2 regions of the Novosphingobium sp. TK46 genome follow, and region 2 is predicted to be linked to the other one. Evidence: riboswitches for the same ligand, from Rfam matches in the RefSeq annotation. Region 2 holds a riboswitch; the other holds the start of a gene.
The links. A riboswitch is a leader RNA that binds a small molecule or an ion and turns the genes downstream of it on or off. The one in region 2 is predicted to bind fluoride.

Region 1: it holds a riboswitch for fluoride, as region 2 does, so the genes downstream of both, ACXJ1Z_RS19565 (voltage-gated chloride channel family protein) here and ACXJ1Z_RS16560 (voltage-gated chloride channel family protein) in region 2, are expected to answer to the same signal.

Annotation. Positions count from the first base shown of each region.
Region 1 is NZ_JBSZKB010000002.1:267,505-283,105, reverse strand. It holds gene ACXJ1Z_RS19625 (SMP-30/gluconolactonase/LRE family protein) at 1-371, opposite strand, end outside; gene ACXJ1Z_RS19620 (TauD/TfdA dioxygenase family protein) at 368-1,198, opposite strand; gene ACXJ1Z_RS19615 (TetR/AcrR family transcriptional regulator) at 1,329-1,901, shown strand; gene ACXJ1Z_RS19610 (TauD/TfdA dioxygenase family protein) at 1,984-2,874, opposite strand; gene ACXJ1Z_RS19605 (antibiotic biosynthesis monooxygenase family protein) at 2,967-3,251, opposite strand; gene ACXJ1Z_RS19600 (TetR/AcrR family transcriptional regulator) at 3,436-4,017, opposite strand; gene ACXJ1Z_RS19595 (NAD(P)-binding domain-containing protein) at 4,799-6,013, shown strand; gene ACXJ1Z_RS19590 (hypothetical protein) at 6,334-6,774, opposite strand; gene ACXJ1Z_RS19585 (VOC family protein) at 7,096-7,491, opposite strand; gene ACXJ1Z_RS19580 (hypothetical protein) at 7,952-8,116, opposite strand; gene ACXJ1Z_RS19575 (sulfite oxidase) at 8,134-9,219, shown strand; gene ACXJ1Z_RS19570 (YidH family protein) at 9,219-9,659, shown strand; fluoride riboswitch at 9,816-9,892, shown strand; gene ACXJ1Z_RS19565 (voltage-gated chloride channel family protein) at 9,916-11,280, shown strand; gene ACXJ1Z_RS19560 (hypothetical protein) at 11,291-11,767, opposite strand; gene ACXJ1Z_RS19555 (molybdopterin-dependent oxidoreductase) at 11,780-13,024, opposite strand; gene ACXJ1Z_RS19550 (TDT family transporter) at 13,131-14,213, opposite strand; gene ACXJ1Z_RS19545 (LysR family transcriptional regulator) at 14,279-15,151, opposite strand; gene copM (CopM family metallochaperone) at 15,324-15,601, shown strand, end outside.
Region 2 is NZ_CM143963.1:3,450,144-3,465,744, reverse strand. It holds gene ACXJ1Z_RS16575 (AAA family ATPase) at 641-2,128, shown strand; gene ACXJ1Z_RS16570 (sulfite oxidase) at 3,123-4,208, shown strand; gene ACXJ1Z_RS16565 (YidH family protein) at 4,208-4,648, shown strand; fluoride riboswitch at 4,802-4,878, shown strand; gene ACXJ1Z_RS16560 (voltage-gated chloride channel family protein) at 4,902-6,266, shown strand; gene ACXJ1Z_RS16555 (hypothetical protein) at 6,277-6,753, opposite strand; gene ACXJ1Z_RS16550 (molybdopterin-dependent oxidoreductase) at 6,766-8,010, opposite strand; gene ACXJ1Z_RS16545 (TDT family transporter) at 8,118-9,269, opposite strand; gene ACXJ1Z_RS16540 (LysR family transcriptional regulator) at 9,266-10,138, opposite strand; gene copM (CopM family metallochaperone) at 10,311-10,691, shown strand; gene ACXJ1Z_RS16530 (YncE family protein) at 10,688-12,106, shown strand; tRNA gene ACXJ1Z_RS16525 (tRNA-OTHER) at 12,603-12,748, shown strand; tRNA gene ACXJ1Z_RS16520 (tRNA-Arg) at 13,245-13,321, opposite strand; gene ACXJ1Z_RS16515 ((deoxy)nucleoside triphosphate pyrophosphohydrolase) at 13,366-13,812, opposite strand; gene ACXJ1Z_RS16510 (Flp family type IVb pilin) at 14,175-14,357, shown strand; gene ACXJ1Z_RS16505 (M48 family metalloprotease) at 14,424-15,601, opposite strand, start outside.

The DNA.
Region 1 (15,601 bases), on a different replicon from region 2:
GTGGATGGCCCGGGCCGCTTCCCTTCCAATATGCCGGGCAGGTCGATCGTGCCGAAGAACAGGCCGCCGCGCCCGTCGGCGCGCATCTCGTTCGCGCCGTCCAGCCCTTCGACCAGCGTGCCCGATCGGCCGGACAGGGGATCGACCCAGACGATCCCGCCCACCCCTGCCACCAGCAGGCAGCCGTCCTCGTTGCGGGCCAGACCGCCGATCATCGTACGATCCGGCAAAAGGACCGCGTCGGAGCCAACCTTGTGAACGCCGCCGACGGTCACATCCGTGTACCAGATGTCATCGCCGTCTACGAGCAGACCTTCCAGATAAAAACCCGTCACGATCGACTCGAATGATGCCATCATTTCGTTGCTCATGAGAAGGACTCTTCGCCTTCCAGCTTTGTCCGGTGCATCATCCGCCCGCTATCCAGCGAGTATGCCGTCGCCTTGTGCATAGTGCCGGTATTGTCCCAGATAACCATGTCGCCGACCTGCCACTGGTGGCGATAGACGAACTGCGGCTGGGTGGCATAATCGCGCAGTCGTGTGAGCAGCGCCCAGCCTTCACGCAGGTCCATGCCCTCGACATGTGAAGCCGTGGAGCCCAGCACGAGTGACTTGCGCCCCGAACGGTGCGTCCACACCAGCGGCAGGGTGCGCGGTATATATTGCTGCCAGTCCTGCAATTCCGCCCAGCTTGGCTCCGGCGTCACATAGCGCTGCGACACCTCCAGCATATGCACGACCTTGAGCTTCTCCAGCGCCGCCTTCTCCGACTCCGGCAGATCGTCATAGGCAGCATAGGTGTTGGAGAAGAGGGTATCGCCGCCAGTCGGCGACAATCGCCGCGCACTCATTATGGACGCGAGGATCGGACGATCCGACATGGTGCCGTCGATATGCCAAAAGAAGGCGCCCTTGAGATACTCCGCCTGCACATTCTCGGTAGGATCCATGGTGATCTTGTAGATATTGCCTTCGCCCTCATCGACGATCTGGCCGAGTGTCTTGGTGAAGGCGACCTGATCCTGATCGCTGAGGGTGATTTTTGGAAAGACGAGGACGCCGCGCTGTTCAAGCGCAGTGCGGATGTCGCCCGCCTTCGACCCATGCAGCAGCGTGGCCACGTCCGTCTCGATGCTGGTCCCGATCCGTGGGGTGACGTCGGTGCATTCAAAACGAAGCTGTGCGGTCGTCGCCATGCTCTCTTCCTGTTTCCATTACTGTATATATATACAGTATCACATGGCGGGATGGCGTCAAGCGGTCGATTGTCGAATGGCAACCTGATCTGACTCATTCTAAAGGACGTTAAACGAAGAAGGATCCGACATGGCAAGAAGACGGTTGGATGCAGAGGAATCCCGGACGTTGATTCTGGATGCGGCCGAGCGTCTGATGCGCCGGGATGGTTATGGCGCCGTAAATGGCCGCAGTATCGCGATCGAAGCGGGTATGAAACCGCAGCTTGTCCATTATCATTTTGCGACCACGGAAAATCTGATGCTCGCATTCTACCTCCGGTCGGCCGAACGATCAGAGGCACTTCTTGCTGCCGCGCTCGCTTCCAAGAATCCACTGAGAGCCATCTGGGAGTATAATGCCGATCCTCATCGCACGGCGCTGGCTGCCGAGTTCATGGCGCTCGCCAACCATCGGCATTCCATCCGTGAGGCGATGACCCGTAATGTCGAGAAATTCCGCACGATGCAGACGGCTGCGTTGCAGCAGGCTCTGGAGACGGATGGATTGGGCAAGCTTCAATGTCCGCCGGAGGTCGCGGCGATGATCATCGCGGCTGTCGGACGGGCTTTTGTCATGGAACAATCGATCGGGATCTCGACTGGGCATGCGGCTACCCGAGCGTTCGTTGAAACCCTGTTCAAGACTGTAGAAACAGCCTGACTGACAGCAGCGTTTAGCGACATGCGGACGGCGGCGCCGCTGCCCGGCCGCCGCTCCAAAAAAGCGGCGGTCGGAAGCTGCATCAGATCACGGGCGCCATGACTTTCGCCACGTCATCGGGCATGGCGATCCGGCCGGGCTGCTCATGGCTCGCGATGGTGGTGCGATGCATCGACCGCTCCTCGTCGGTATAGGGCACGACCCGGTGCATGGAGCCATGATTGTTCCAGAACACCAGATCGCCGACAGACCAGTTGTGCGTATAGACAAAGTCCGGCTGTGCCGCCCATTGCTGCAAGCGACAGAGCAGCGCGCGACCATGCGGTCCCGGCATTCCCACAATGCCATCGGCATGAGTCCCGATCAGCAGCGACTTGCGTCCGTCAGGATGCGTCCACACCAGGGGACGCTCCATAGGAGGCCACATTTCGCGATAACGATCGATCCGCGCCTGCGGGGTCGTCGCGAAGACCGGGCGCACGCTCGCTTCAGTATGGTGGATCACCTGCAAGCCCTCAAGCGCTTGCTTCTCGTTCTCTGGCAGCATGTCATACGCTGCAAACAGATTGGCAAACTCCGTTGCGCCGCCCGCAGATGAGAGGGTGCGGGCAGTTAGAAGAGTTGACTTAGGCAGGGGGAAATCCGTCGTCACGCCATCGACATGCCACCAGAAGGTGCCCAGGACATAGTCCGGTTCCTTGTTGATCTCCTTGTTGAGCGTGATCTTATAGATATCCTTGGCGGGCACGTCCGCACCGGGCGCAGCCTTGGCATAATTGACCCGCTCGCCTAGAGCATCGGTGAAGGCAAGCTGCTCTTCATCGGTCAGGTTGATGCGGGGGAACACCAGGACGCCCCTTTCTTCCAGCGCGGCATTGACCGCTGCCGCTACCTCCGGGTCGCACAGATGCGCCTTGTCGACGGTCACTACGCCACCGACCTTCGGCTTGATGTTTTCGATGCTGATTTTCACGGCTGAATTCCTCGGCTTTGAGTGCCTCTGTTCCGTTCAGACGGACTTTGGCCTCGCAATATTTCAAGGCATCAGGCCGCTGACTGCGGGTGTCACTGGACCTCGAAATGCTCCATCGCGCCGCCCATCAGAAACGGACCCATGATCCCGCGCAGTTCGGTCGACTTGGAAGTTGCGCCATAGGCAGTGTGGGCATCCATCGACTCCCATCCGACCAGCAGCATGAACTTCGACGGATTTTCGACGCCGCGACCAACCTGTACCGAAAGGACGCCTTCGACGCTTTGCAGCAAGGGGACGCCCTTCTCGGTGATGGCGGTGTGGAATTCATCCTCCGCGCCTGGCCTTACCGTCAGTTCCGATCGTTCAACCAGCATTGCACTCTCCTGAAATTTTGATGGGTATGTCGCTCGGCCGCATCGTGTCGCGAGTTATGGAGCTGGTCTCTTTGCAGCCCGCCGCTCTCGCTGATCTTAAATGCTGACCGATCGGATAGCATCCCATTTTCGGCAAGTCAATTTGGGGCAAAATGAAGCTATGGACCTCGTCGTGTGAGCGAGATCAGTTGTTGACCGTCGAATATGCCGCCAGCATCTTTTCCACGATCATCAAGGCTTCGGCATGACCCTCGGTAAGGCCTAGCGCCGCTTCAGACGTGATGGTCTTTGCCAAAGCTGCTGCAATCATCACTATTCCGGCCGCGGCGGGATCGACGATATTGCGCTTCGCGAGCAGCTCGGAAAAGGCGCGTACCTGGAGTGTTCGAAACTGCTGGGCAGATGCCACGATTTCCGCGCGGACGGTGTCGCGATGGCTGGCAATTGCGGTCAATTCCGTCGCCAATGTCGCACCGGACGGATCGCTATTCAGCGCCCACAACGCGCTTAAGGGATCGGATGATGCGAGCGCCTCGTTAAAAAGTAGCATGCGGCGCTCATTGATGCGTTGCACCACAGCCAGGATCAGATCGTCCATGGTCCGGAAATAATAATAGAGAAGCTGCTTCGTCAGTCCCGCCTTGACCGCGACATTGCGGGCAGAAATGCCGGCATAACCCTCGTCACACAAGACAGCTTCGGTCGCGTCCATCAATATCGTGCGCTGCTTCGAGCCTTCCACGCCCATTCTGCGGCTCTGCGCCATTCCCGGTGTTACTCCCATCAATGGCATATCCGAAATTAGGTCTTAGTCAGCTAGGCGACAGCAGTCATCCGGATCGATGTTTTCAAAGCAGGATTAGCGATCACAAATAGTGCGCTTCCTCGCGCGATGCTGGAAGGGCCCTTGCCGGTAGTCACCCGACCGGTAAGGAAATTGGCGATACGCGGGCAGGCGATGTCCTGACCGGCTGCAGCGCTCGTTTCATGGCGACCTCTCGACGGGAGCGAACAAGCCCGAATGCCGAGCATCCTGCTTCTTGAGTCGTAAATGACGGCTTCCCTCGCAAGCTGCCGTTTGGAGATCTGGGCAGTGAGACCGGAACTGGTCGCTAGCCGCCGAAGCCGCCCTCATTCCGGTCATTGGAAGGCTATGATGCGGTGCCCAAGAGCGGACCGCCATTCATCCGGCTGACGAGCCGATAACACATTCCAGGCGGGGTTAGACGGCGGCCGCTTTGAGGCGCCTCACGGCGGCGCTCTTCGTCTCAAGTGGAGGTGGATAGCGGACGAGCGGTGCCCAATCTTGCACTTCGGGCTGCCGCAACTGGAGCGCGATGATCTGTCCGAGCGAAGTATTGAATCACTTCTCTCGCCATTCCTCCGCGAACTGATCAGACCACGTCGTCAGGAGGTGATGTCTTGTGTCTCACCCTCTGCCAGCGTTGATAGGCCTGGATGGGCAACATGCGAGCGATATTAGACCTCGCGATCAGCGCGTTCGTTGTCGGCGTGATGCGAACGCGGTAGCAATCGAAAAACGCGATGTGCGAGAAATCGCAGGAGAGAATCTCATGAAAGTTGGCTTCATCGGCTTGGGAAGCATGGGCGCACCAATCGCTCGCAGGCTTGCCAGAAGTGGTTTCGAGGTGGTCGGCTGCGATGTCTCGCCGGAAATGCTGGAGGCGTTTGATGAGCCGGGAACCGAGCGCGAACCGGATCCGGTGAAGACCGCAGCACGATCTGACATGCTTGGCATCTGCGTGCGCACCGATGCACAGCTTGAACAGCTTCTATCCGACGGCGAGTTGTATCGCGCGCTGGGCGACGGCGGCACGATCATCCTGCATTCCACCGTGTCTCCTGACCTCGCCAAATCGCTGGCGGACCAAGCGGCTACCTATGGGATTGGTTTCGTCGATGTCGGCGTCTCAGGCGGAGGACCTGCTGCGATAGAAGGGCAGCTTTCGTTGTTCGTCGGCGCCAACGAGCCTGATCTCGAGCGTGCTCGCCCATGGCTTGAAGCCATCGGAAAAAAGCTCTCGCACCTTGGGCCGGTCGGCCGTGGGCAGGAAGGCAAGCTGCTGAACAACCTCATCTCGATCGCAAACTACGGCATGTCCGCAGCCATCGTCGATGTCGGAGCCGATTTGGGCTTCGACCGTCAACAGTTGATCGACGCGTTCATGGCTGGCTCCGCACAGAGCTTTGCCCTGGGTGTGGGCCCGCGCATGGTTCAAGCCCGTGAGGGGACAGGCGCGCCCAGCACGTTCGCCGGTTTGCATGACTTGCTTAAGAAGGACGTCGATCACTGCCGGGATTTGCCCGTCACCGAAACTGAGGCGCTCGGGAGTCTGTTGCGATCCGGAGATTTCATGCTCTCGCGTCTTCGCCGCGCTATACGCGAAGCCGACGGAGAAAAGGGCGGCACCGATCCGCAGCGAACCGTAGACGCTTACTTCGCCGCCATCCGCGCCAAGGACATCGACTCTCTCCTCGCGCTCTATGCCGAGGACGCGAGCTTCACCCTGCCCAACGGAACGCGCTTTGAAGGCAGGGACGCTATCCGACAGCTGCATGCCTCGGTCTTCGCGTCCGGCCCGCCCTTCCCCAATCCCGGGGCACGCTTTGCAGGCCCAGAAGGGATCGCCGTCGAGATCGTCGCGCAGCTTGCCGACGGTAGCACGCGCGAGACCACCAACCATTATCGCTTCGACGAAAGCGGCAGGATCCGCTCACTCGGAGTCTACACCCGCACCTGATTGGGTCGGCAATTCTCGAGCGCGAAGTTATGAATTACGAATGACCATCATCGGGGCGCGAAGGGTCTGTCCGGATCAGGAAAGCGATCGCCTGTAGCGGACGTGCGTGGCTGAACAAGCGGGGCAGGGCGCCTGCCGCCCTCATTCCGGCCGCTAAGGGGCTGAGATGACGTGCCCGAAAGCGGACCGTCGTTCATCTCCATCGTCTCACGGGAAACGGCTCCCAAGCGGCGGCTGCGACGTCAGCTTACGGGCATCGTATCGGCGCCATTTGCGGCCAGTCAGGCGGTGGAAAGCGGACATTGATCCCGGCTCGACGTTCAAGCTCGAGACGTGCTCAGCATCACACGCGGAGGACCGACGCTCACCACATCCACGCAGTGATTTAGCGTGGTCAGCGACCAGTGCTCTAGCGGCCCCGGGTACTCATCGTCGGCGAATGTGGTAGCGGAGACATAATGGAAGAATGCTGTGTCGAAGCGCCGCTCAAGCATCTTTCCTCGCGGCAACTCATCACCCTCGCCTTTCCAGAAGCTTTCGTTTCTGACTGCGTATGCGACGTAGTTGTCCCAACGTAGCTCGAAAGACCGGCTCTCGTCGGTCACAAGGATCGATCGACCTTCACCCAAGTCGACACCGTCGACGTCGATCTCAGCCGGCTCGCCGAGCAGGCCTTCCACCACTACGATCCGCAACTGGTTTTCGGACGGCTCTCCTATATCAGTGAGATATAGGTTCAGCCGACCGTTCGGAAACTCCATCGGACACCTTCAAGCGATTTGTAAGCAGGCGTTGTTAGCTGTGTTTTTTTAATGTCCGCAATTGGGGCGCGAAAGGTCTGTCCGGATTCAGGAAAGCAATCGCCCGTAGCGGACGTGCGTGGCTGAACAAGCGGGGCAGGGCGCCTGCCGCCCTCAATCCAGACATTCGAGGCTCATTAGAACTCCGCGACAGCGGACTTTTATTCATCTTCCCGATCGCGCCGCGTTGATGGCTGCACGTGGGTCGAGCCGACCGGTTGTAACCGGTCGGCGATCTATGAAGCAGGCACCTACCTGAATCGATGATCTTGCGGCGGCGACTCAGGCTGGAATGTGGATCCCGCACAGCTTGTTGCCGTCAGGATCGCGAACGTATGCGAGATTGATGGTTCCCATTGCAGACTCGCGTGGGCCGGGCTGATCCTCAATGGACGTGCCGCCATTGGCGAGTGCGGTCGCGTGAAACAGTTCTACCTGTTCGGGGGAGTTGCAAGAGAAAGCGACGGTGCTGCCATTGGCTACGGTTGCTGGTTCATTGTTGATCGGTTGGCTGACGATGAAATTCGTTCCGCCCTTGTTGCTGTAGAAGAGCCGAGTGTGCCCGCTGTTGGCTACGTTCGTTGCTCCTTCCCCTACTCCCAAAACGCCGAGCACGGCGTTGTAGAAGCCCCTGGATCGTTCGATATCGTTCGATCCTACCATCGTATGAAACAGCAATTCATCTCTCCTGGGTGACATGTAAGCATGCGGGATCACGCTCTCGAGCCTTGTATCCGGTCCCTCGATCTTGTCCTAATGGAACGTCTGAGGAGTCCGAGGCGACGGGTCAAAGCTCAAACTTTACTCGCTGTATGGCAAACACCTGGGCTGCTGAACGTCCCAAACTGTGTCCATTGCTGCCGGAAAGCGCAAAGTCAGGTCCAGCCCTCGAAACGGCACGTCCGGATTCAGGAAAGCAAGCTCCCGTAGCAGACATCAGCAGCCCGAAGAGAAGGCGCAGGGAAGGGCGCCTGCCGCCCTCATTCCGGTCACTCAGGCCCCTCGATCCAGCTCCCGAAACCGGCCGTTCGTTCAGAGAAACGGCATGCCACAAAGAACGCCTTGCGTTGGGACAAAGCCGTCATTCAAGTCGCGGGTCGTAAACGTCAGCTTCCAGCCGAAAGCCGTCGTAGGAAGCTCAGCCACTCTGCGTCGATGTATGAGTAAGGTGTGTGGCTATCGCTCGGCGTCTTTCGCGCGACGGCATGGCGATGGCTTCCCCGCCTTCCAGGAAGAAATAGGCGATCGAAAGAGTCTTGGTGACATCTCCCAGCCAAACGATCGATTTCGCTACTGATTTCATCGTGGTAGGCCGCTTGCATGACCGCATCCGAACGCGCCGAACAGACTTTGATTCTCCGCTGTCCGGAGCCGCTCAATGCGGAAACGCCTCCGGATAAACTGATCGCGTCCTTCCTGACGCCGCAGGCGAATTTCTACATCCGCAGTCACGGACCGACGCCGGAGCTGGCCGAAGATCATCGTGTAGAGCTGGACGGCTTGGTCGACCGCCCGCGCTCCTACACGGTTGCCGAACTTCAAACGGCATTTGCGACCCAGACGGTGACCGCGACCATGCAGTGCGCCGGCAATCGTCGGGCACATCTTCAAGACGTGGAAAAGACTTCGGGCGATCCCTGGGACGTGGGCGCGATCGGCAATGCGGCGTGGACCGGCGTCGCGCTGTGCGACGTGCTCGCCGCAGCCGGCATCCAGGACAGCGCGTCGTTCGTCGGCACTACGGGGGCCGACAACGTGGATGTTGATGGTGAGACAGCACCGTTTGGTGCCTCGATCTCGATTGCCAAGGCGCTAGAGCCCGACGTGCTCATCGCCTGGGCCATGAACGGCGAGACGCTGGCCCCAGAACATGGCGCACCGCTGCGGCTCGTCGTGCCGGGCTATGCGGGCGTTCGTAGCGCAAAGTGGCTGACGCGCATCGAGGTGCGCGATCGCCCGTCCGATGCGCCGATCCAGGCCAAGGACTACAAGCTCTTTCCGGCGTCGGTAGCGAAGGAGGACGCGGACTGGGATCAGGGCCTGACGATCGAGGAGATGCCGCTCAACGCTGCGATCTGCGCCCCCGTGGACGGCGCGCATGTCGGCGCCGGCGCGTGCGGAATCGCGGGCTATGCGATCGCCTTCGGCCGAGCGGTCTCCCGCGTCGAGGTCTCTGTCAATGGCGGCACCGACTGGCTGCAGGCGGAACTGATCGCGGAACCCGATGCACCCTGGAGCTGGACGCAGTGGCACGTGACGGTCGATCTGTCGCCCGGACCGCACGTTCTGGTCGTGCGCGCCGTCGACGGTGCCGGGCAGATGCAGCCCGAACGGCCCGAGGCGATCTGGAACTTCGCGGGCTATCTCTCGACTGCCTGGCACCGCATTACCGTCACCGTAAACTGATGGACGCGCCGCACGACGCCGATCGGGCCCATGCGAAGCTGGCGGAGAGCGCGAGTACGCTGAAGGACAGCGCAGTCCAGCAGGTGGACAGCGCCGACCGTCGCACAGAGCTTGCCGCGGACCGCACGATCCTCGCCGGCGAACGCACCTATGCCGCCTGGGTGCGTACCGGATTGGCGGCGCTTGCTTCCGGCATCGGCGCGCGCGCGCTGCTCGAGGACGTCGTGTTCCCGTGGCTGGCGACGGCGACCGGGACGATGCTGATCCTGTTTAGCGCCTTTTGCTTTGTTGCCGCGGTGTGGCGAGAGATGGGTGCAGGCGCCCCGCCGCCACGACCGGACATCAAGCGCCTGCCAGCGGCGTTGCTCCTGGTGATGAACGGGTTTCTCATGCTCGTGTCGCTGGCCGCGCTCGTCGGCATCTGGATGGCGCGCTCGTAGCAACATAAACGACGCGCGGGCCGAAGTCGATCGGTCCCGCAGGCAGCGTACCGGGGTCGGTACATATAACGGGCTTGGATAGACGCTAACGACTGGCCGATCCGAGCATTTGCCCGACCAACATACCCATTGACGGTTGGGGCAGACGTCGCATAGATCGACCTCGGCAATGGATTTCTGCCGGGCAATTTGGCCGAACCGCTCTGAGACGAGCTGATGATTCCTACTTGGCGCCGTAAGGCAGCAAGGAGGAATTGTGCGCGCTACCTTTCGCAATCTGGTCGACACGTTGAACGTCGCGGCATTCGTGCGGGAGCGTCACGACCATGCGATCTCCGTCCTGCGTTGGGCGCTGATTCTGCTGCCAATGGCGGCACTCGTCGGGGCGCTATGTGCGGCCTTCCTGTTGAGTCTCGATACCGTTACGCGACTGCGGTTTGCATCGCCTTGGCTGCTCTATCTGCTGCCGGTGGGCGGGTTCGTTGTCGGATTCCTCTACCATGTGACCGGGCGCACGGTGGAAGGCGGCAACAACCTGATCGTCGAGCAGATCCACGAGCCTGGCGGCGGGGTGCCTCTGCGGATGGCGCCGCTCATCTTCTTCGGCACAGTGGTGACGCATCTTTTCGGTGGCTCGGCCGGACGTGAAGGCACCGCCGTCCAATTAGGCGGAAGCCTTGCCAGCGGTTTCGGCCGCGCGCTCCACCTCGATGCGGGCGGCACGCGCATCCTGTTGATGACGGGTATCGCAGCCGGGTTCGGCGCGGTCTTCGGCACACCGATCGCGGGCGCGGTCTTCGCGCTCGAAGTGCTGTCGATCGGCCGCGTTGAATATTCCGCGCTAGTGCCATGCCTCGTTGCAGCGCTGGTCGGCGATTGGACGTGCCTCGCCTGGGGTATCCATCACGGTGTCTACCCGATCGGTGCGTTGATATCGGTCGATGCGCTGCTCGTGACGAAGGCGGGTATTGCGGGGATCATATTCGGACTGGTCGGTCTGGCCTTCGCGGAAGCCAACCACGTGGTCGGGGGATGGCTGAAGCGGATCGTCCCCTACGGTCCGCTACGTCCAGTGATCGGCGGGGTCGTCGTTATCGCGCTCGTCTTCCTGTTCGGCACGCGCGACTATCTGGGTCTGGGTATCCTGGCAGCGAGGCCCGACAGCCTTACCATCGCCAGCTTCTTCGGACCGGACACGCATCCGTGGAGTTGGGCGATCAAGCTGCTGTTTACCGTCGTCACGCTCGGCGCGGGTTTCAAAGGCGGTGAAGTCACGCCGTTGTTCTTCATCGGCGCAGCGCTCGGTAACGCGCTGGCGCCTTTCTTGGGCGTGCCGACGGGCCTGTTCGCCGCGATCGGCTTTGTCGCGGTCTTTGCCGGGGCTGCCAATACCCCGCTCGCCTGCACCTTCATGGGGATTGAACTGTTCGGCGCCGCCTATGCGGTGCCGATCGCCGTCGCCTGTTTCGTGGCCTATCTCTGCTCGGGCCACAACGGCATCTACCTGTCACAGCGCGTTGCGATACCCAAGGTGGCCGCGAACGGCCTCGCGCCCAATGCGACACTGCGCGAGACACGTACACGCCGCAAAGCACTTCGCGCGCAGAACCGCGTGCCGTGAGTTGATGGACTTAGCCTGATCCCCCCGATACGTCGGGCGCAGCCTTCGGATCAGGGTCTTGCGCCTTGCCCTTCGCGGCGCCCGGCTGCTTCGCGCTCATGGCGGTCAGATAAGCGACGATCGCCGGCACATCGGCTGCGGCGACGGGCGCCTTGTAGATCTCACGCATCTTGGTGACCTCCGCGGTCCACTGATCCGAGGAGAGTGGCGGCTGGTTCAGCGCCATGCTCGCCGAATGACACGAGGTGCAGTTGGCGTTGATGACGTCGGCATGCGGGCCGGCGGGATATTGCCCTTCGTCGGTCGGAAGATCGACCGAGGTGGACGCCAGCGAGAAGCCGCGCGCCGAAACGCTCGGCGGCGGTGGTGCGGTCGGGGCGGCAGGCGGCGGGGCGACGCGGCTGTTCGGGGTACCGATCGCGAGCAGCGTTACCGCGGCGATGCCGATGAAACCGAAGGACAGCGTGCCGATGGAAGGCGTTTTCATGCGTTGCGCTCCTTAGCCGACGACGATGTTGGTGGTTTCGATGTTGCCGCGCATGAACCCGCCCGGATTCCAGATTGGCGTCATCGGCTGCGCGATGCCTGCGGTGTTCCAGCAGCGCGACATCAGCCTGGTCGGACCCGGATGCGTTAGCGGAACCTGCGCATCCCAGCGGCGAAAACTGTATTTGCCGTGATCGGGGCCGAGCGTCGTCTTGTACCAGGTCTTGCCGTTGTCGGTCGACACATCGACCTTGGCGACGCCGCAATCGCCGCCCATCGCGATGCCGCCCAGCGGAATCGACCGGTCGAAGGCGATCGCCTGCCCCTCGTCGAGGCTCGTGACCCAGCTTCGCGGGATCATCTTGTTGATCGGGACAGTCGGGAAATCCTTCTGGCCAGGCCGCACGTTCGCGCCTGGAGTGTCAGGGATCTTGTACGCCTTGGCCATCCAGTAACCGTCGTCCGGCGCGGCGAGCACCTCGATGTCGTTCAGCATCTTGACCCAATAGGTCGAATACCAGCCGGGTACGATCAGCCGGACGGGGAAGCCGTTGAGGAGCGGCATCTGTTCGCCGTTCATCCCGAAGGCGAGCATCACTTCACCATCGCGCGCATGGTCGATCGACAGCGACTTGGCGAAATCCGGTCCTCCCGCGACCACCGGCTGGTCGAGCGCACCGAACCGCACCGCGACCGCGCCCGGCTTCACGCCGGCGATGTCGAGCACGTCGCGTAAGCGAACGCCGAGCCATTTGGCGTTGCCCATGGCCCCGTGACGCCACTGCGCTCCGGCAACGGGCGGCTGGAACAGCGCACGCGAATTGCCCGAGCATTGGTTGATTGCCGCCAGCTCGACGCGCGGCAGCTTCAGCAGTTGCGCGAGCGAGATCGATAGCGGCCGCGTGACCGCGCCGTGCACCTTGATCCGGAACGCCTCGACATCGATCGCGGTCGGAATGTCAGCCCAGTGCCAGCGGACGAAGAACTGGTCGTTGGGGGTGAAGACGTCGCCATTGAACACGCTCATCGGCGTTTCCAGCAGCGGCGGATGGATACGCTGGAGGATCATGTTGCCCTTGCCGGGGAACGCACTGGTCATCGGCCGTTCCGACGGACCGCCCGGCAGGTGCAGATCGACCATGCTCTGCGCCAGCGCGGGTGCGGCGATCAGCGCACCGCTGCCGATCGCGGCCTCTGCGAGAAAGCGACGGCGGTTCGTCGCCTGCGCCAGTTTCATATCCAGGCTGTCCACCAACATTTTCCGTTTCTGTCATGATCTGTATGCGCGCCCCGTCCGCCGGTCTGCCCGGTACGGGTCGATCAGATTCGCCGGTTCGATCCGGCAGGACGATCAGTTCGGCCCATCAATTGGCTTGGGCGATGCAGGGCGACACGAACAGGTTGCCGCGCCAACCGCCCGCGACCGTCTTGGCGCCGACCAGCAGCCACATCGCTGCGAGCGCGATGGTGAGGACGGTGCCGACGATCCCGAAAAAGCCGAGCTGGAGCGTCGTGCCGAGCTTGAAGGTGGCGACCGTGTAGACGCCGAGCGGGAAGGTGTAGCCCCACCACCCGAGGTTGAACGGAATGCCCGCGCGCCAGTAGCGGATTGTGATCAGCGTCGCGAGCGCCAGCCACCACAGGCCGAAGCCCCAGAGCAACAGCCCGGCGATCGTGCCGATCCCCTGCGCTACCGCGCCGATCTGGCCGAGGCCGTTGGCGGCGAGGATAGCGGGCGCGTCGCCGCCGAGCACCAGCATCCCAAGCGCGCCGGTGCCAATCGGACCGAGCGCGAGCCAACTCGATGCGGCCATGCTCTCGTGCGGCAGCTTGTGCAGCGCCATCCGCAGGATGAGGATCGCGAGGATGCCGAACGCGACCGGCACCGAATAGGCCCAGAGGACATACGACGTCGCGAGCACGACGAACTGGTGATGCGCATTCGCCAGATGCGGGGCGAGCAGGCCACCGCTCGCGCCTGCGACCTCGGCCGCGACCACCGGCAGCAGCCAGACCGCGGTCATCGCATCGAGGCTGTGCTGGTGCCGCGTGAACATCAGATACGGGATCGCCACACCGCAGGCGAGCGACATCGCGACGTCGATCCACCACAATGTCTCGGCGATCGGGATCACGCCCGCGCCGAACCGCGGCAGGCCGAACGCGAGACACCCGTTGATGATCGTCGCCAGCCCCATCGGGATCGTGCCGATGAACATCGACACGGTGTTGTGCCCGAAGATCCGCCGGGCCTCGTGCCCGAACATCGTCCAGCGCGCGGTGTAGAGCACGGCGAACAGCGTGAAGAGTGCGATGTTGAAATACCACAGCGCCTCGCCGACCGGGTGCAGCGATGCGCCGACGCCCGGCACCTGCGGCAAGGCGAGCGCGAGGATGCCGGTGCCCATCGTCGCGGCGAACCAGTTGGGGGTGAACTGCCGGATCATCTCGCGTGGAGAATCCAGCCGGCTGAGCGGCTTCAGACCATCGAGAACGGGCTTCAGATCGGCGGTCACTTGCCAGTCTCCTTGATGAGGTCGGTCAGCGCGTCGGCCGCCCGGGTACGATAGCGCTCTTTATGCCGCAGCGCGTAGAACGGACGCCGCGGTAGACCGAGCGGCAGATCGTGCAACGTTCCGGCGGCGATCGCAGGTGCGACGACATGCTGCGACAGCACTGCGATGCCTGCGCCGGCCTCGACCGCGCTACGCACCGCCTCGTTCGACGGCAGCGTCAGCGCCACGGTAAGGTCCGACGGATCGACGCCGCGCTGGCGCAGCACCTCCTCGAACGACGAGCGCGTGCCCGATCCCTGCTCGCGGACGATCCAGCGCGAGGCGCGGAGCCAGTCTTCGTCGATCGTGTCGGCAGCGCGGTCGCTCACCAGCACCATGCGGTCGTTCGCGACCGTCCAATGCGCGAGCGCGGGCTCCTCGATCACACCCTCGACGAAGCCGAGCTCGACCGCACCGTCGAGCACGCGCGCTGCGGCCCCTTCCGTGTTGTCGATCGCCAGTTCTATCGTGATGGACGGGTAGCGCGCATGGAACGCCGCAAGCTGACGCGGCAGCCAATAGCCCGCGATCGTCTGGCTCGCGACCAGTCGCAGCGTGCCGCGCTCGAGACCCGCATATTCGGCCAGTGCAAGTTCTGCACTGGCCGCACGGCCAAGGACGGCGCGCGCGTCGACCAGAAACATGCGGCCCGCCTCGGAAAGTTCGATCCCACGGCCGACCCGGTGGAACAGCGGCACGCCATGCCGGGCTTCCAGCGCAGCGATGGCAGCGCTTGCGGCTGACTGCGTCACATTGAGCGCTTCGGCAGCGCGCGTCATGTGTTCGCGCTCTGCGACACCGACGAAAATCCTGAGTTGTTCGAGGGTCATGCCCGATCTCCTTATAATTGAGATACGCGCCGCCGATCGATCGAACCAACATATTGTTCTTATTGTTTTAATATGAAAGTGCGATTGATCCAACTTGCCGATACGATCGATCATAACCATGCGTTGGACAATTTGGTGTCGGTCGATCAGGTGGAGCGCATTGGAGTAATCGATGAGACTTGGAATTACCGTGCTCGGGATCGCGGCATTGTCGGTGTCAGCTGTGACGCTGGCCCAGACGGACGGCTTCGCATCGGCGATGGATGCGGCGATGGCGCGGATGCACGGCGCGATGATGACAGGCTATTCAGGCGATCCCGACCGCGACTTCGCAAGGATGATGATCCCGCACCATCAGGGCGCGATCGACATGGCCGAAATCGAACTGCGCTATGGCAAGGACGAACGCCTGCGCCGGCTTGCGCAAGGAATCATCGTCGAACAGCGCCA
Region 2 (15,601 bases):
CAAGCCGATGGCTTGGCGCTGCACTCGAAAACTTTTTCCTCTCGCAAAGCCACAGAAGCCCGCCAGGAGCAGCGGTTGGGCGAGACCCTTGCCATCGCCAAGCTCAGCTGCGAGCATAGCGCAGGAAGGGCACAGAGTGCCCTTGCTGCGCCCTCCTTCGACTATCCTAACCAGACAAAGTTCAGCGATCACTCGTTTCGCCGCGGCATCGACCTTCTATAGCAAGCGGCAACTCCATCGCTGAGCTCAATTCGGTGACACCGGAAGGAGCGCGCTGATCCACCGTGAAAAGCCGATCACAGAGCAAGTCTGGCAATGTTGTCGCCAATGGCAATCTCGTGCGGCATCGATCAGACTGCCTCAAAGCAAGGCTAGCACCGGCGTGCGGCTAGCTCTGTCACAGAGATGGTTCAGCCGCCTACTTGACGAAGCTGCCTGAAGCGCCACCGCTTGCCCGACCGCTGCCACGGCAGCTTAGTTTGTCGGAAGGTGCGTTAGCAACTGCGGTGGAGAACTCTGTGCAAGAGAGGTACAGACCATGGCGCAGAAAAAATTTTCGAGTGCGCCTGCCTCGGACGGATGCTGCGTTTTAAGGCCCTTGCCTAGGCCGCAACCTATTTGCGCGCCTTGAGGAGGTTCAATGGCACTGAAAACGTTCCCGAGTAAAGTTGCAAACGCCGGCCGGACTCGGCCCGCTGCCCCCACGCTCTCAGACGCATCTAAGCGTTTCATCCAGACAAACGAAAGCGCTCTGCGCAAATTGCCGATCCAGACGGTCCGCCAAGTCAAGGTCATGGCGAGTCGTACGCAAAGCCCCCCGTCGCCGTTCTCTACGAAAGAAACCATAAGCAGTGTCTTAGCTCGGTGCTTCTCCGATAACGCGATTATCACTCTGGCTTGCGTCGCCGCGCTGACGGACACGGCTGAACTCCTGCGCGACGCGTTTGCTCATGAGGAAAGTGCGCGCCTAGACCGCTTGCTATCGGTTGGGTCTTTGATCGCCACCGGCAACTCTGCTGACCTAGACAAGCTTGTGGAGCAGGTGGTGGACGATGGATGGACAAGTATCGAGTCTTCAGGATCGCCTGATCATCAAGTCCCTTCTCAAGCACGTAGAAAAATCGCGAGGGCGGCAGACGTCTATAGCGAGGCAAATCCCCAGTGGCTGGAGCTGTTTCAGCTTGAGGCACCACCCGAGCCATCACCAGCGATAACTGAGGCTACGATTGCATCCGCAGTCAAGGACGAGGTCACAAGAGCACTTTGCCAACAGGAGCCTGCCCTGCAAGCTCCCGAGCCGCCGCCGCTGAGTATGCTGGTGACGGTAAAATCGCTCCTGAGCCAAGATATTCCTAAAAGGCAGATGGTGCTTGGAACGATTGCCGAGCGGGGAGTTGTCACCCTCATTGTTTCCCCTCCGGGATTGGGGAAGACCACACTCGGCATGCAGTTGGGAACTGCTGTGACTGCGGGTAAGGCTTGGGCCGGACTTGCTGTCGGTAAGCCCTCCAAGGTAATTTACTACAATGCAGAAGACTCTCACGCGGAGCTCGCGCGCCGGTTTGCGGCTCTGAGAACCTCTGACCAACTCACCAGCGCCGCCGAGGAACGATTTCTCCTCTACTTTCGACATGGGCCGCAGCGCATCATGGACAAGCAAACGGGTCGACCTGCTCTCACTCAGTATGGCAAAGAGTTTCGCGACGAAATCGTGGAGGCTCAACCTGCGCTCGTGATTGTCGATCCACTGGCGCTGACGCATGACTTAGACGAGAACTTGAATTCAGACATGACCGCTTACATCGAGATTCTGAAGTCTATCGCTGCGGAAGCCAACTGTGCTGTCATTTTGATGCATCACACCGGAAAGGACATGAAGATTGCCGGCATGCATGCAGGCCGAGGCGCCAGCGCACTCCCCGCGTCGGTGCGCAGCATGTGGCAGCTTTCTGAGACGGAGCGCAGCGATATAGTGGTGGTGAGCTGCGTGAAGTCGAACCATTTCGCGGGTCGGGAAGCCTTCGCTCTGAAGCGGGACTCGGTGTCACTGGACAACGGAGACGAGGTCGGACTGCTGACACCAACTCCGCTCCACGAGGTGGTGGCTAAGTCCCGGAGCCGGCGGTGACTGGGAGACGGCAGTCCAGCGACGCAGAGCCATAGCCGCGATGAGGCGAGTTGGAAAATGCCGAGAGATTTGACGGCGAGCCTAACCCGCCGGGCGGCGGAGCTGTTTTCGGCTTCAGCTCAAGCCAGATGCAGCTCTTTGCCTCCTCCCCTCCTTTGACTGCCCAGCGAAAGTTACGCAGGAGGAGAGGATGCGGCGACGCATCGATGATCTCGCTACCTAAATTACAGCTCGACCGCCTGTTCGTCTGCCCTCTCCGCTAACACTTAGAGGCAGCAGACCGGATCCGGCCATGGCGGCCGGTACAGACGCCCGGAGAGACAAGCTATATCAGCGTAAGTGGCTAGGTCGCATCGCCAGGATTGTCGCGGAAATGATGGGATGCCACCGCACCATCCTTGTGCAGTTCCTGCGAAGCTTTAAACCCTCCGTCGATTAGCATTCGAGGCGAGCTGTTGCTGCCCTCTGGGCAACTGTCCAGAGGCCACGATGCCTGTTCCGGTGACCCATGGGGCGCGGGACATCCCGGCAAGCCTGCTCATTGGCATCCGACTGCAGCGGGTGACGAAGCCGCCGCTGAAGCTCCCACCGCATGCCTTAAGTGACGGATGCGTCCAATTTGCACTAACCCCGGTCAAAACAAGCTCGTCGGCTTGCGCCCATTGTTCGCACAAGCGCTCTCCCGAGCTTTCCACATTCTGTCGATTGCTTCTCCTAAGCAGGCTCAAGCGAATGCCCGAGACTGGGACAAAGCCGTCATTCAAGTCGCGGGTCGTAAACGTCGGCTTCAGCCGAAAGCCGTCGTAGAAAGCTCAGCCACTCCGCGTCGATGTATGACAAAGGTGTGTGGCTATCGCTCGGCGTCTTTCGCGCGACGGCATGGCGATGGCTTCCCCGCCTTCCAGGAAGAAATAGGCGCTCGAAAGAGTCTTGGTGACATCTCCCAGCCAAACGATCGATTTCGCTATTGATTTCATCATGGTAAGCCGCTTGCATGACCGCATCCGATCGCGCCGAACAGAATTTGATCCTCCGCTGTCCGGAGCCGCTCAACGCGGAAACGGCTCCAGATAAACTGATCGCGTCATTCATGACGCCGCAGGCGAATTTCTACATCCGCAGTCACGGACCGACGCCGGAGCTGGCCGAAGATCATCGTGTAGCGCTGGACGGCTTGGTCGACCGCCCGCGCTCCTACACGGTTGCCGAACTTCAGACGGCATTTGCGACCCGGACAGTGACCGCGACCATGCAGTGCGCCGGCAATCGTCGGGCGCATCTTCAAGGCGTGGAAAAGACCTCGGGCGATCCCTGGGACGTGGGAGCGATCGGAAATGCGGAGTGGACCGGCGTCTCGCTCCGTGACGTACTTGCCGCAGCCGGCATCCAGGACGGCGCGTCGTTCGTCGGCACGACGGGGGCCGACAACGTGGATGTTGATGGTGAGACAGCACCGTTTGGTGCCTCGATCTCGATCGCCAAGGCGCTAGAGCCCGACGTGCTGATCGCCTGGGCCATGAACGGCGAGACGCTGGCCCCAGAACATGGCGCACCGCTGCGGCTCGTCGTGCCGGGCTATGCGGGCGTTCGTAGCGCAAAGTGGCTGACGCGCATCGAGGTGCGCGATCGCCCGTCCGATGCGCCGATCCAGGCCAAGGACTACAAGCTCTTTCCGGCGTCGGTAGCGAAGAAGAACGCGGACTGGGATCAGGGCCTGACGATCGAGGAGATGCCGCTCAACGCTGCGATATGCGCGCCCGTGGACGGCGCGCATATCGGCGCCGGCGCGTGCGGAATCGCGGGCTATGCGGTCGCCTTCGGCCGAGCGGTCTCCCGCGTCGAGGTCTCCGTCAATGGCGGCACCGACTGGCTGCAGGCGGAACTGACCGCGGAGCCCGATGCACCCTGGAGCTGGACGCAGTGGCACGTGACGGTCGATCTGTCGCCCGGACTCCACGTTCTGGTCGTGCGCGCCGTCGATGGTGCCGGGCAGATGCAACCCGAACGGCCCGAGGCGATCTGGAACTTCGCGGGCTATCTCTCGACTGCCTGGCACCGCATCACCGTCACCGTAAACTGATGGACGCGCCGCACGACGCCGATCGGGCCCATGCGAAGCTGGCGGAGAGCGCGAGCACGCTGAAGGACAGCGCAGTCCAGCAGGTGGACAGCGCCGATCGTCGCACAGAGCTTGCCGCGGACCGCACAATCCTCGCCGGCGAACGCACCTATGCCGCCTGGGTGCGTACCGGACTGGCGGCGCTTGCTTCCGGCATCGGCGCGCGCGCGCTGCTCAAGGACGTCGTGTTCCCGTGGCTGGCGACGGCGACCGGGACGATGCTGATCCTGTTTAGCGCCTTTTGCTTTGTTGCCGCGGTGTGGCGAGAGATGGGCGCAGGCGCCCCGCCGCCACGACCGGACATCAAGCGCCTGCCAGCGGCGTTGCTCCTGGTGATGAACGGGTTTCTCATGCTCGTGTCGCTGGCGGCGCTCGTCGGCATCTGGATGGCGCGCTCGTAGCAACATAAACGGCGCTGCGGGCCGAACTCGATCCCGCAGGCAGCGTACCGGGGGCGGTACATATAACGGGCTTGGATAGACGCTAACGACTGGCCGGTTTGAGCATTTGCCCGACCAACATACCCATTGACGGTTGGGGCAGACGTCGCATACATCGACCTCGGCAATGGATTTCTGCCGGGCAATTTGGCCGAACCGCTCTGAGACGAGCTGATGATTCCTACTTGGCGCCGTCAGGCAGCAAGGAGGAATTGTGCGCGCTACCTTTCGCAATCTCGTCGGCACGCTGAACGTCGCGGCATTCATGCGCGATCGTCACGACCATGCTATCTCTGTCCTGCGCTGGGCGCTGATCCTGCTGCCCATGGCTGCACTCGTCGGGACGCTATGTGCGGCGTTCCTGTTTAGCCTCGATACCGTTACCCGCCTGCGGTTTGCGTCGCCTTGGCTGCTCTATCTGCTGCCGGTGGGCGGGTTCGTTGTCGGATTACTCTACCATCTCACCGGGCGCTCGGTGGAGGGCGGCAACAACCTGATCGTCGAGCAGATCCACGAGCCTGGCGGCGGGGTGCCTCTGCGGATGGCGCCGCTCATCTTCTTCGGCACAGTGGTGACGCATCTTTTCGGTGGCTCGGCCGGACGTGAAGGCACCGCCGTCCAATTAGGCGGAAGCCTTGCCAGCGGTTTCGGCCGCGCGCTCCACCTCGATGCGGGCGGCACGCGCATCCTGTTGATGACGGGTATCGCAGCCGGGTTCGGCGCGGTCTTCGGCACGCCGATCGCAGGCGCGGTCTTCGCGCTCGAAGTGCTGGCGATCGGCCGCGTTGAATATTCCGCGCTAGTGCCATGCCTCCTTGCAGCGCTGGTCGGCGATTGGACATGCCTCGCCTGGGGTATCCATCACGGTGTCTACCCGATCGGTGCGTTGATACCGGTCGATGCGCTGCTCGTGACGAAGGCGGGTATTGCGGGGATCATATTCGGACTGGTCGGTCTGGCCTTCGCGGAAGCCAACCACGTGGTCGGGGGATGGCTGAAGCGGATCGTCCCATATGGTCCGCTACGTCCAGTGATCGGCGGGGCCGTCGTTATCGCGCTCGTCTTCCTGTTCGGCACGCGCGACTATCTGGGTCTGGGTGCCCTGGCAGCGAGGCCCGACAGCCTTACCATCGCCAGTTTCTTCGGACCGGACACGCATCCGTGGAGTTGGGCGATCAAGCTGCTGTTTACCGTCGTCACGCTCGGCGCGGGTTTCAAAGGCGGTGAAGTCACGCCGTTATTCTTCATCGGCGCAGCGCTCGGTAACGCGCTGGCGCCTTTCTTGGGCGTGCCGACGGGCCTGTTCGCCGCGATCGGCTTTGTCGCGGTCTTTGCCGGGGCTGCCAATACCCCGCTCGCCTGCACCTTCATGGGGATTGAACTGTTCGGCGCCGCCTATGCGGTGCCGATCGCCGTCGCCTGTTTCGTGGCCTATCTCTGCTCGGGCCACAACGGCATCTACCTGTCGCAGCGCGTTGCGATACCAAAGGTGCCCGCGAACGGCCTCGCGCCCAATGCGACACTGCGCGAGACACGTACACGCCGCAAAGCACTTCGCGCGCAGAACCGTGTGTCGTGAGTTGATGGGCTTAGCCTGATCCCCCCGATACGTCGGGCGCAGCCTTCGGATCAGGGTCTTGCGCCTTGCCTTTTGCGGCGCCCGGCTGCTTTGCGCTCATGGCGGTCAGATAAGCGACGATCGCCGGCACATCGGCTGCGGCGACGGGCGCCTTGTAGATCTCACGCATCTTGGTGACCTCCGCGGTCCACTGATCGGAAGAGAGTGGCGGCTGGTTCAGCGCCATGCTCGCCGAATGACACGAGGTGCAGTTGGCGTTGATGACGTCGGCATGCGGGCCGGCGGGATATTGCCCTTCGTCGGTCGGGAGATCGACCGAGGTGGACGCCAGCGAGAAGCCGCGCGCCGAAACGCTTGGCGGTGGTGGTGCGGTCGGGGCATCAGGCGTCGGGACAACGCGACTGTTCGGGGCACCGATCACGAGCAGCGTTACCGCGGCGATGCCGATGAATCCGAAGGACAGCGTGCCGATGGAAGGCGTTTTCATGCGTTGCGCTCCTTAGCCGACGACGATGTTGGTGGTTTCGATGTTGCCGCGCATGAACCCGCCCGGGTTCCAGATCGGCGTCATCGGCTGCGCGATGCCGGCGGTGTTCCAGCAGCGCGACATCAGCCTGGTCGGCCCCGCATGCGTAAGCGGAACCTGCGCATCCCAGCGGCGGAAACTGTATTTGCCGTGATCGGGGCCGAGGACCGTCTTGTACCAGGTCTTGCCGTTGTCGGTCGACACATCGACCTTGGCGACGCCGCAATCGCCGCCCATCGCGATGCCGCCCAGCGGAATCGACCGGTCGAAGGCGATCGCCTGCCCCTCGTCGAGGCTCGTGACCCAACTGCGCGGGATCATCTTGTTGATCGGGACAGTCGGGAAATCCTTCTGGCCAGGCCGCACGTTCGCGCCGGGAGTGTCAGGTATCTTATACGCCTTGGCCATCCAGTAACCGTCGTCGGGCGCGGCGAGCACCTCGATGTCGTTCAGCATCTTGACCCAATAGGTCGAATACCAGCCGGGTACGATCAGCCGGACCGGGAAGCCGTTGAGGAGCGGCATCTGTTCGCCGTTCATCCCGAAGGCGAGCATCACTTCACCATCGCGCGCATGGTCGATCGACAGCGACTTCGCGAAATCCGGTCCGCCCGCGACCACCGGCTGGTCGAGCGCACCGAACCGCACCGCGACCGCGCCCGGCTTCACGCCGGCGATGTCGAGCACGTCGCGCAAGCGAACGCCGAGCCATTTTGCGTTGCCCATCGCTCCGTGACGCCACTGCGCGCCCGCCACTGGAGGCTGGAACAGCGCACGCGAATTGCCCGAGCATTGATTGATCGCCGCCAGCTCGACGCGCGGCAAGTTCAGCAGTTGCGCGAGCGAGATCGACAGCGGCCGCGTGACCGCGCCGTGCACCTTGATCCGGAACGTCTCGACATCGATCGCGGTCGGAATGTCGGCCCAGTGCCAGCGGACGAAGAACTGGTCGTTGGGGGTGAAGACGTCGCCATTGAACACGCTCATCGGCGTTTCCAGCAACGGCGGGTGGATACGCTGGAGGATCATGTTGCCCTTGCCGGGGAACGCACTGGTCATCGGCCGTTCCGACGGACCACCCGGCAGGTGCAGATCGACCATGCTCTGCGCCAGCGCGGGTGCGGCGATCAGCGCACCGCTGCCGATCGCGGCCTCTGCGAGAAAGCGACGGCGGTTCGTCGCCTGCGCCAGTTTCGTATCCAGGCTGTCCACCAACATTCTCCCGTTTCTGTCATGATCTGTACGCGCGCCCCGTCCGCCGGTCTGCCCGGTACGGGTCGATCGGATCCGCCGGTTCGATCCGGCAGGACGATCAGTTCGGCCCATCAATTGGCTTGGGCGATGCAGGGCGACACGAACAGGTTGCCGCGCCAGCCGCCAGCGACCGTCTTGGCGCCGACCAGCAGCCACATCGCGGCGAGTGCGATCGTGAGGACGGTGCCGACGATCCCGAAAAAGCCGAGCTGGAGCGTCGTGCCGAGCTTGAAGGTGGCGACCGTGTAGACGCCGAGCGGGAAGGTATAGCCCCACCAGCCGAGGTTGAACGGAATGCCTGCGCGCCAGTAGCGGATCGTGATCAGCGTCGCGAGCGCCAGCCACCACAGACCGAAACCCCAGAGCAGCAGCCCGGCAATCGTGCCAATCCCCTGCGCTACCGCGCCGATCTGCCCCAGACCGTTGGCGGCGAGGATCGCGGGCGCGTCGCTGCCGAGCACCAGCATCCCGAGCGCACCGGTGCCGATCGGGCCAAGTGCGAGCCAGCTCGACGCGGCCATGCTCTCGTGCGGCAGTTTATGCAGCGCCATCCGCAAGATCAGGATCGCGAGGATGCCGAACGCGACCGGCACCGAATAGGCCCAGAGGACATAGGAGGTTGCCAGCACCACGAACTGGTGGTGCGCGTCCGCCAGATGCGGGGCGAGCAGGCCTCCGCTCGCACCTGCGACCTCGGCTGCGACCACCGGCAGCAGCCACACCGCGGTCATGCCGTCGAGCGAATGTTCGTGCCGGGTGAACATCAGGTACGGGATCGCCACACCGCAGGCGAGCGACATCGCGACGTCGATCCACCACAAGGTCTCGGCGATCGGGATCACGCCCGCGCCGAACCGCGGCAGGCCGAACGCGAGACATCCGTTGATGATCGTCGCCAGTCCCATCGGGATCGTGCCGATGAACATGGACACGGTGTTGTGCCCGAAGATTCGCCGCGCCTCGTGCCCGAACATCGTCCAGCGCGCGGTGTAGAGCCCGGCGAACAGCGTGAAGAGCGCGATGTTGAAATACCACAACGCCTCGCCGACCGGTTGCAGCGATGCGCCGACGCCTAGCACCTGCGGCAAGGCGAGCGCGAGGATGCCGGTGCCCATCGTCGCAGCGAACCAGTTGGGGGTGAACTGCCGGATCATCTCGCGCGGCGAGTCGAGTCGGCTGAGCGGCTTCAGGCCATCGAGAACGGGCTTCAGATCGGCGGTCACTTGCCAGTCTCCTTGATGAGGTCGGTCAGCGCGTCGGCCGCCCGGGTACGATAGCGCTCTTTATGCCGCAGCGCGTAGAACGGACGCCGCGGCAGACCGAGCGGCAGATCGTGCAACGTTCCGGCGGCGATCGCAGGTGCGACGACATGCTGCGACAGCACTGCGATGCCTGCGCCGGCCTCGACCGCGCTACGCACCGCCTCGTTCGACGGCAGGGTCAGCGCTATGGTGAGATCCGACGGATCGACGCCACGCTGACGCAATACCTCTTCGAACGATGAACGCGTGCCAGATCCCTGTTCACGGACGATCCAACGCGCAGCGCGGATCCAGTCCTCGTCGATCGTGTCGGCAGCGCGGTCGCTCACCAGCACCATGCGGTCGTTCGCAACCGTCCAATGCGCGAGCGCGGGTTCGTCGATGACACCCTCGACGAAGCCGAGCTCGACCGCACCGTCGAGCACGCGCGCCGCGGCCCCTTCCGTGTTGTCGATCGCCAGTTCTATCGTGATGGACGGGTAGCGCGCATGGAACGCCGCAAGCTGACGCGGCAGCCAATAGCCCGCAATCGTCTGGCTCGCGACCAGTCGCAGCGTGCCGCGCTCGAGTCCCGCATATTCGGCCAGTGCAAGTTCTGCACTGGCCGCACGGCCAAGGACGGCGCGCGCGTCGACCAGAAACATGCGGCCCGCCTCGGACAGCTCGATCCCACGGCCGACCCGGTGGAACAGCGGCACGCCATGCCGGGCTTCCAGCGCAGCGATGGCAGCGCTTGCGGCTGACTGCGTCACATTGAGCGCTTCGGCAGCGCGCGTCATGTGCTCGCGCTCTGCGACACCGACGAAAATCCTGAGTTGTTCGAGGGTCATGCCCGATCTCCTTATAATTGAGATACGCGCCGCCGATCGATCGAACCAACGCATTGTTCTTATTGTTTCGATTTGAAAGTGCGATCGATCCATCTTGCCGATACGAACGATCATAACCCTGCGTTGGACAGTTTGGCGTCGGTCGATCAGGTTGAACGCATTGGAGTAATCGATGAGACTTGGAATTACCGTGCTCGGGATCGCGGCATTGTCGGTGTCAGCTGTGACGCTGGCCCAGACGGACGGCTTCGCATCGGCGATGGATGCGGCGATGGCGCGGATGCACGGCGCGATGATGACAGGCTATTCAGGCGATCCCGACCGCGACTTCGCAAGGATGATGATCCCGCACCATCAGGGCGCGATCGACATGGCCGAAATCGAACTGCGCTATGGCAAGGACGAACGCCTGCGTCGGCTTGCTCAGGGAATCATCGTCGAACAGCGCCAGGAAATCGCGGTGATGCAGGGCATCCTATCCGACGGCGGCACGTTGCCACCTCACACCGAACCGACCGCGACCGGTCACCCCCATCACGGAGACCGTCCATGAATCGTTTAACCCTGACCGCCTGCGCCGCCTTGTGTTTCTCAGGCCCCGCGTTTGCCCAACAAGTGCCGAACGCGACTCCCGACATACCCGTCAGCGCGCAGGACCGGTTCTACACCTCGGACCAGTTCTCCAACACCGTGTCTGTGATCGATCCGTCGACCAACACGCTGCTCGGCGTCATCAAGCTCGGCGACCAAACCCCCGCCAATCTGAGCCCGCTCTACAAGGGGCAGTTGCTCGTGCACGGCATGGGCTTCTCGCCCGATCGCAAGACGCTGGCGGTGATCTCGATCGGGTCGAACTCGGTGACGTTCATCGATACCGCGACCAATGCCGTGAAGCACACGACCTATGTCGGGCGCTCGCCGCACGAAGCGTTCTTCCGCCCCGACGGTCGCGAAGTCTGGGTCGCGGTACGCGGCGAGGATTACATTCAGGTACTCGACGGCAAGACGTACGAGCCTACCACGCGCATCCCCGTCCCCAATGGCCCCGGCATGACGATCTTCTCGCCGAACGGAAAATACGGCTATGTCTGCTCGAGCTTCTCGCCAGAGACGGTCGTGATCGACACCGCATCGAAACAGATCGTCGGTCGCGTCAAGCAGGCGAGCCCGTTCTGTCCCGACATCGCCGCGACGCCCGACGGCAAGCAGGTCTGGTTGACGCTCAAGGACGTCGGCAAGGTGATGGTGTTCGACGCCAAGCCGCCCTTCGCGGTGCTCAGGACTATCGATACCGGCGCGATCACCAATCACGTCAACATAGTCCGTAACAAAGCGGGCCAATTCGCTTATGTGACCGTTGGCACCGAGAATGTCGTGAAGGTGTTCCGCACCACCGACTTCACACAGGTCGCCAGCATCCCGGTTGGCGCGCTGCCGCACGGCCTGTGGCCGTCGGGAGACGGGTCGCGGATCTATGTGGGGCTTGAAAACGCCGACGCGGTCGCGGCGATCGACACGACTACCAACACCGTCCTCGCGACGATTCCGATCGGCCAGGGGCCGCAAGGCGTCGCCTATGTCCCCGGCGCGGTTCCGAACGGTGATGGCAGGGCAAACCTCGTGCCGCTCGCGCAGGCAGGGATGAAGGTTCAGATTACGCTGGATGGCACGGGACGCAGTCAGGTGACGCTATTTGACCAGGGTCAGGTTCAAATCCTGCAAGCAGCGGTCGCGGGTCTGAGCCCCAAGATGCCCTATGTGCTCGGTCTATCGACACGTGCCGATGGTGGTGGCCCGATCCAACCGCTGGCCAAGTTCATGACCAACCCGGCAGGCGGCGCGATCGTCAATACGGTCGGACCGCTGCGCCAGATCGTCAGCGATGCGAAAGGAGACATGCGCCGTTATCTCGTTATCGCGCCAGGTGATCCAATGACGCTGGGAACTGCCATTCAGGTGCAGAAATAGCGATCATGCCTGAGTGGACTTCAATCGCAGGTCCACTGAGCATTCTTGTCGGTGTTACGACCGGTCGGTTCTGACGCTGAGCACGAATGGCGGATTTCCGCGGGCTCTGCGGTGTTAAGAGCCGCGCCACAATGACCGATTACGAGACGAGCGTATTGTGCTTCAGCTGCTCGGGACATTGGCGCATTCCTGATCATCTGCTCTGATAATCTCGAAAGGCTGCTCCTGTCAGAAACGGAAGTCGTCATCCCATCCGGGGAGCGACGGAAGTGGTCGGTAGCTGCCGCAGCTGGGGCGATCCTAAAATGCCGCTTTGCCAACCCTGGCGCTCGGATCTTGTTTGTCCGGTTGCCACTTGCAGTGTCGTTCACTCCGAGGACCGGACGCCTCGAAGTAACATGTTGGCATTTCATCTCCTTCCTCCCTCGCCAGATGCTGCCACGGACTTCCCCTTTCCGGCCCCTTGGCGTCCTGCTGGATATAACGGGCTGGTAGGGGGCGTTTGAGCTGAGTGAGCACAGCAGCGAATGGGTGGAAGCGGCTGTTTGCGTGCGAAAAACGGTTGCTGCGTGCCGCTCACATCGAACAAACCGAGACCTCTTAATCAGCGGGTCCTTGGTTCGAGCCCAAGTGCGTCCACCATTTTCCAATCACTTACGATACGAAAACCTCCCGAAGGGGGTGGAGCTGCGTTGCGTGAGGACACGTGAGAGACGGCGGCAGCGCCGACAGCGCCCGTCTGCGCTCCTACTATCTCATTGATCGGGGCGGAGACGCAGAATCGCTGCTGCGGGCACAGAAGTGCTCTCTCCAACCCACGGTTCATTTGGGGAACGCCACAGCGGGGTCAGTCCAGCGGAGTTGGCCCGCAATCTCAGTAGGGTTGATACCCTGACCGTAAAGTCTCTTCACCTAGGCATAGTCGATGCTGGCGGAGCGCCCCTTGTGGTGACCTTCCTGTTTGGCGCGGGCAATGCCCTCGGCCTACCGTTCGAACCTGTACGCCTCAACCATCGACGATATCTTATGATTCAAGTCATAGCGCCGTCGCGTCGCTTTGACGCGATGACATAGACAGACTAACCTAGTCCAGAAACAAATAAACCCTGCCAGGTTCAAGACCTGACAGGGTTTATTATGGTGCGCCCGGAACGATTCGAACGTCCGACCCTCAGATTCGTAGTCTGATGCTCTATCCAGCTGAGCTACGGGCGCGCTGGAGGGGTGCCTTTAGAAAAGGTCTGCGCAGTTGGCAACGGTTAAATTGCATCTTCATCGATCATTTTTGCCAATGCATGGGCAAGTGGGTAGTCGAGCGGCGGCATCGCCCATTGTTCAAGCTCGCGAGGCTCGCACCAAGCCAGTTGCGTATCGGCAAGGGGCCTTGGTTCACCCTCCCAGTGGTTGCAGGCGAACAGCAGCAGCACGGGTGATCGATCCTCCCGTGAGACTTCTGTCATGCTGCAGGCAAAGCATACCGGTCGCAGGTCGATCGGGCGTATCGATACGGCGAGTTCCTCGTGCAGTTCCCGAACCGCCGCTTGTGCAGGTGTCTCGCCCGCTTCCAACTTCCCGCCGGGAAATTCCCAGAGGTGGGCGTGTTGCGATCCTGCCGGTCTGCGCTGAACAAGCACCTGCGATGCCCCGTTAACCAAGGCGACCGCCGCAACCCACATTGGGCCGGGGTCTCGATCGTTAGCCGCCATGATGTTTAAGCGATCCTTCACGTAAGCATGAGACTTTGGCGCCACCTTGCGGTCACACAGAGGCGTCGATGCGGTTCCTACAATTTATCAGAGGCTTGCAGCGTGACCTGCGGGGTACGTCAGCAGTGGAGTATGGAATGATCCTGAGTCTCATCGTCCTGGGAATGCTGAGCGCGCTTAGCGGCGTCGCGGATGAAACGCTTAAGATGTGGACGAACATAGCCACTAAATCGGCCAAAGCACATAACGGCGGTAATTAAACTTTTTTCAAGCTTTATCACCTAGTCACCAAATTGTCCAAAGGCCCTGTGCTGCACGGACCGGGTAATTCGATAGACGATTTCCATCCCAGGAGACTACACATGCAGTTCATGAAGAAGCTTCGCCGCAATGAGAAGGGCGCCACCGCCATCGAGTACGGCCTGATCGCCGCTCTCATCGCCGTTGCCGCAATCACCGCTATGGCCGGACTTGGCTCGCAGCTGAGCAACACTTTCACGAAGACGCAGAATTCAATGGCGCAGAACAAGGCAACGACGGCCTAATCGTTCGCGTGATAAGAAATTCATCGGCGGCGGGGCAACCCGCCGCCTTTCTCTTGCACTAGGCCTTCATGAAGACACGATGATCTTCACCTTCTGACCAATCGCCAATGGCGTATTCTCCCGCAATCCGTTGAGGACAAGGAAGCGCTCCAGTGGCGCATCCTCGTACGCCATTCGGGCCGAAAGCGACTTGATGGTATCGCCGGGTTTGACCGTGATGACGCTCAATCGCCGGGCCTTCACGCTCGTGGCTTCCGTCCCAGACAGTCGCCGCATCGATCGGAACATCGGGTTGAATACCCCTGCATTGCCGGCCTGCGTGATCGAGACGAAATGATAGGCTTTGCCACCGCCGAAATCGTAAGCGAAGACGGCAACGTCCAAGGCGCCGCTGCTGCCCTGCGTCCGGACGACGCCGTAACGGGCCGAAATCCCATTTACGGTCGCGGTCTCAAACGTCTCAGCCTGCAAGCGCGGCTGGCCACTCTCCGTCAGCCCGGCAAAAACGCCCTCGATATAACGGTCAAGATCGCCATCGAAGCGCGCGGAAGCGAACTCGGCCTTGCCCGACTGGCCGCTGATGGAGACCGACGCGGTGCCATTCACGACAGTGAAGCCCTCGGGTGCGACAAACGATAGCCGCAAGTCGGGATGCTTGAACGTGCGGCCTTCCACTATGCCTTGCCGCGGATCGTCGTCATACGTCAGACCGTCCACGCCAGCGAGGAACGCGTCACGATTGGTCCTGCCGCCCGGGTTCGCGCCAGCGCGCGAGAGCGCGTCGCGAACGCGTGAGGCCGGGTCGGGGTGCGTCGATGCCCACTCCGGCACCTGGTTGCCGTTGCCACGCAGCCGGGCTTCCAGGGCAGTCTGCCGGCCCAGGCTTTCCAGGACCGTTGCCATGGCGCGCGGATCGTAGCCGGCACGCTTGAGGTAGCTGATGCCAAGCGCATCGGCCTCGAGTTCCTGGCTGCGCGAGAACTGCAGCGTCAACAGTTGCGATCCCTGCGAGAAGACCCGCTGCCCGAGCTGGCCGAAACCGCCATCACCCAGCAGAACACCCGACAGAAGCGCGCCCACTGCACCGATGATGGAATTTCGGGTTGCCGCCTTCTGTCGCTTTGCCGAGTGGCGAGCCGCGACATGGCCGACTTCGTGCCCGAGCACGCCGGCAAGCTCGGCTTCGTTGTTCATCAGTGCCGCGAGTTGGCGGGTGACGTAGATGTAGCCACCGGGGATTGCGA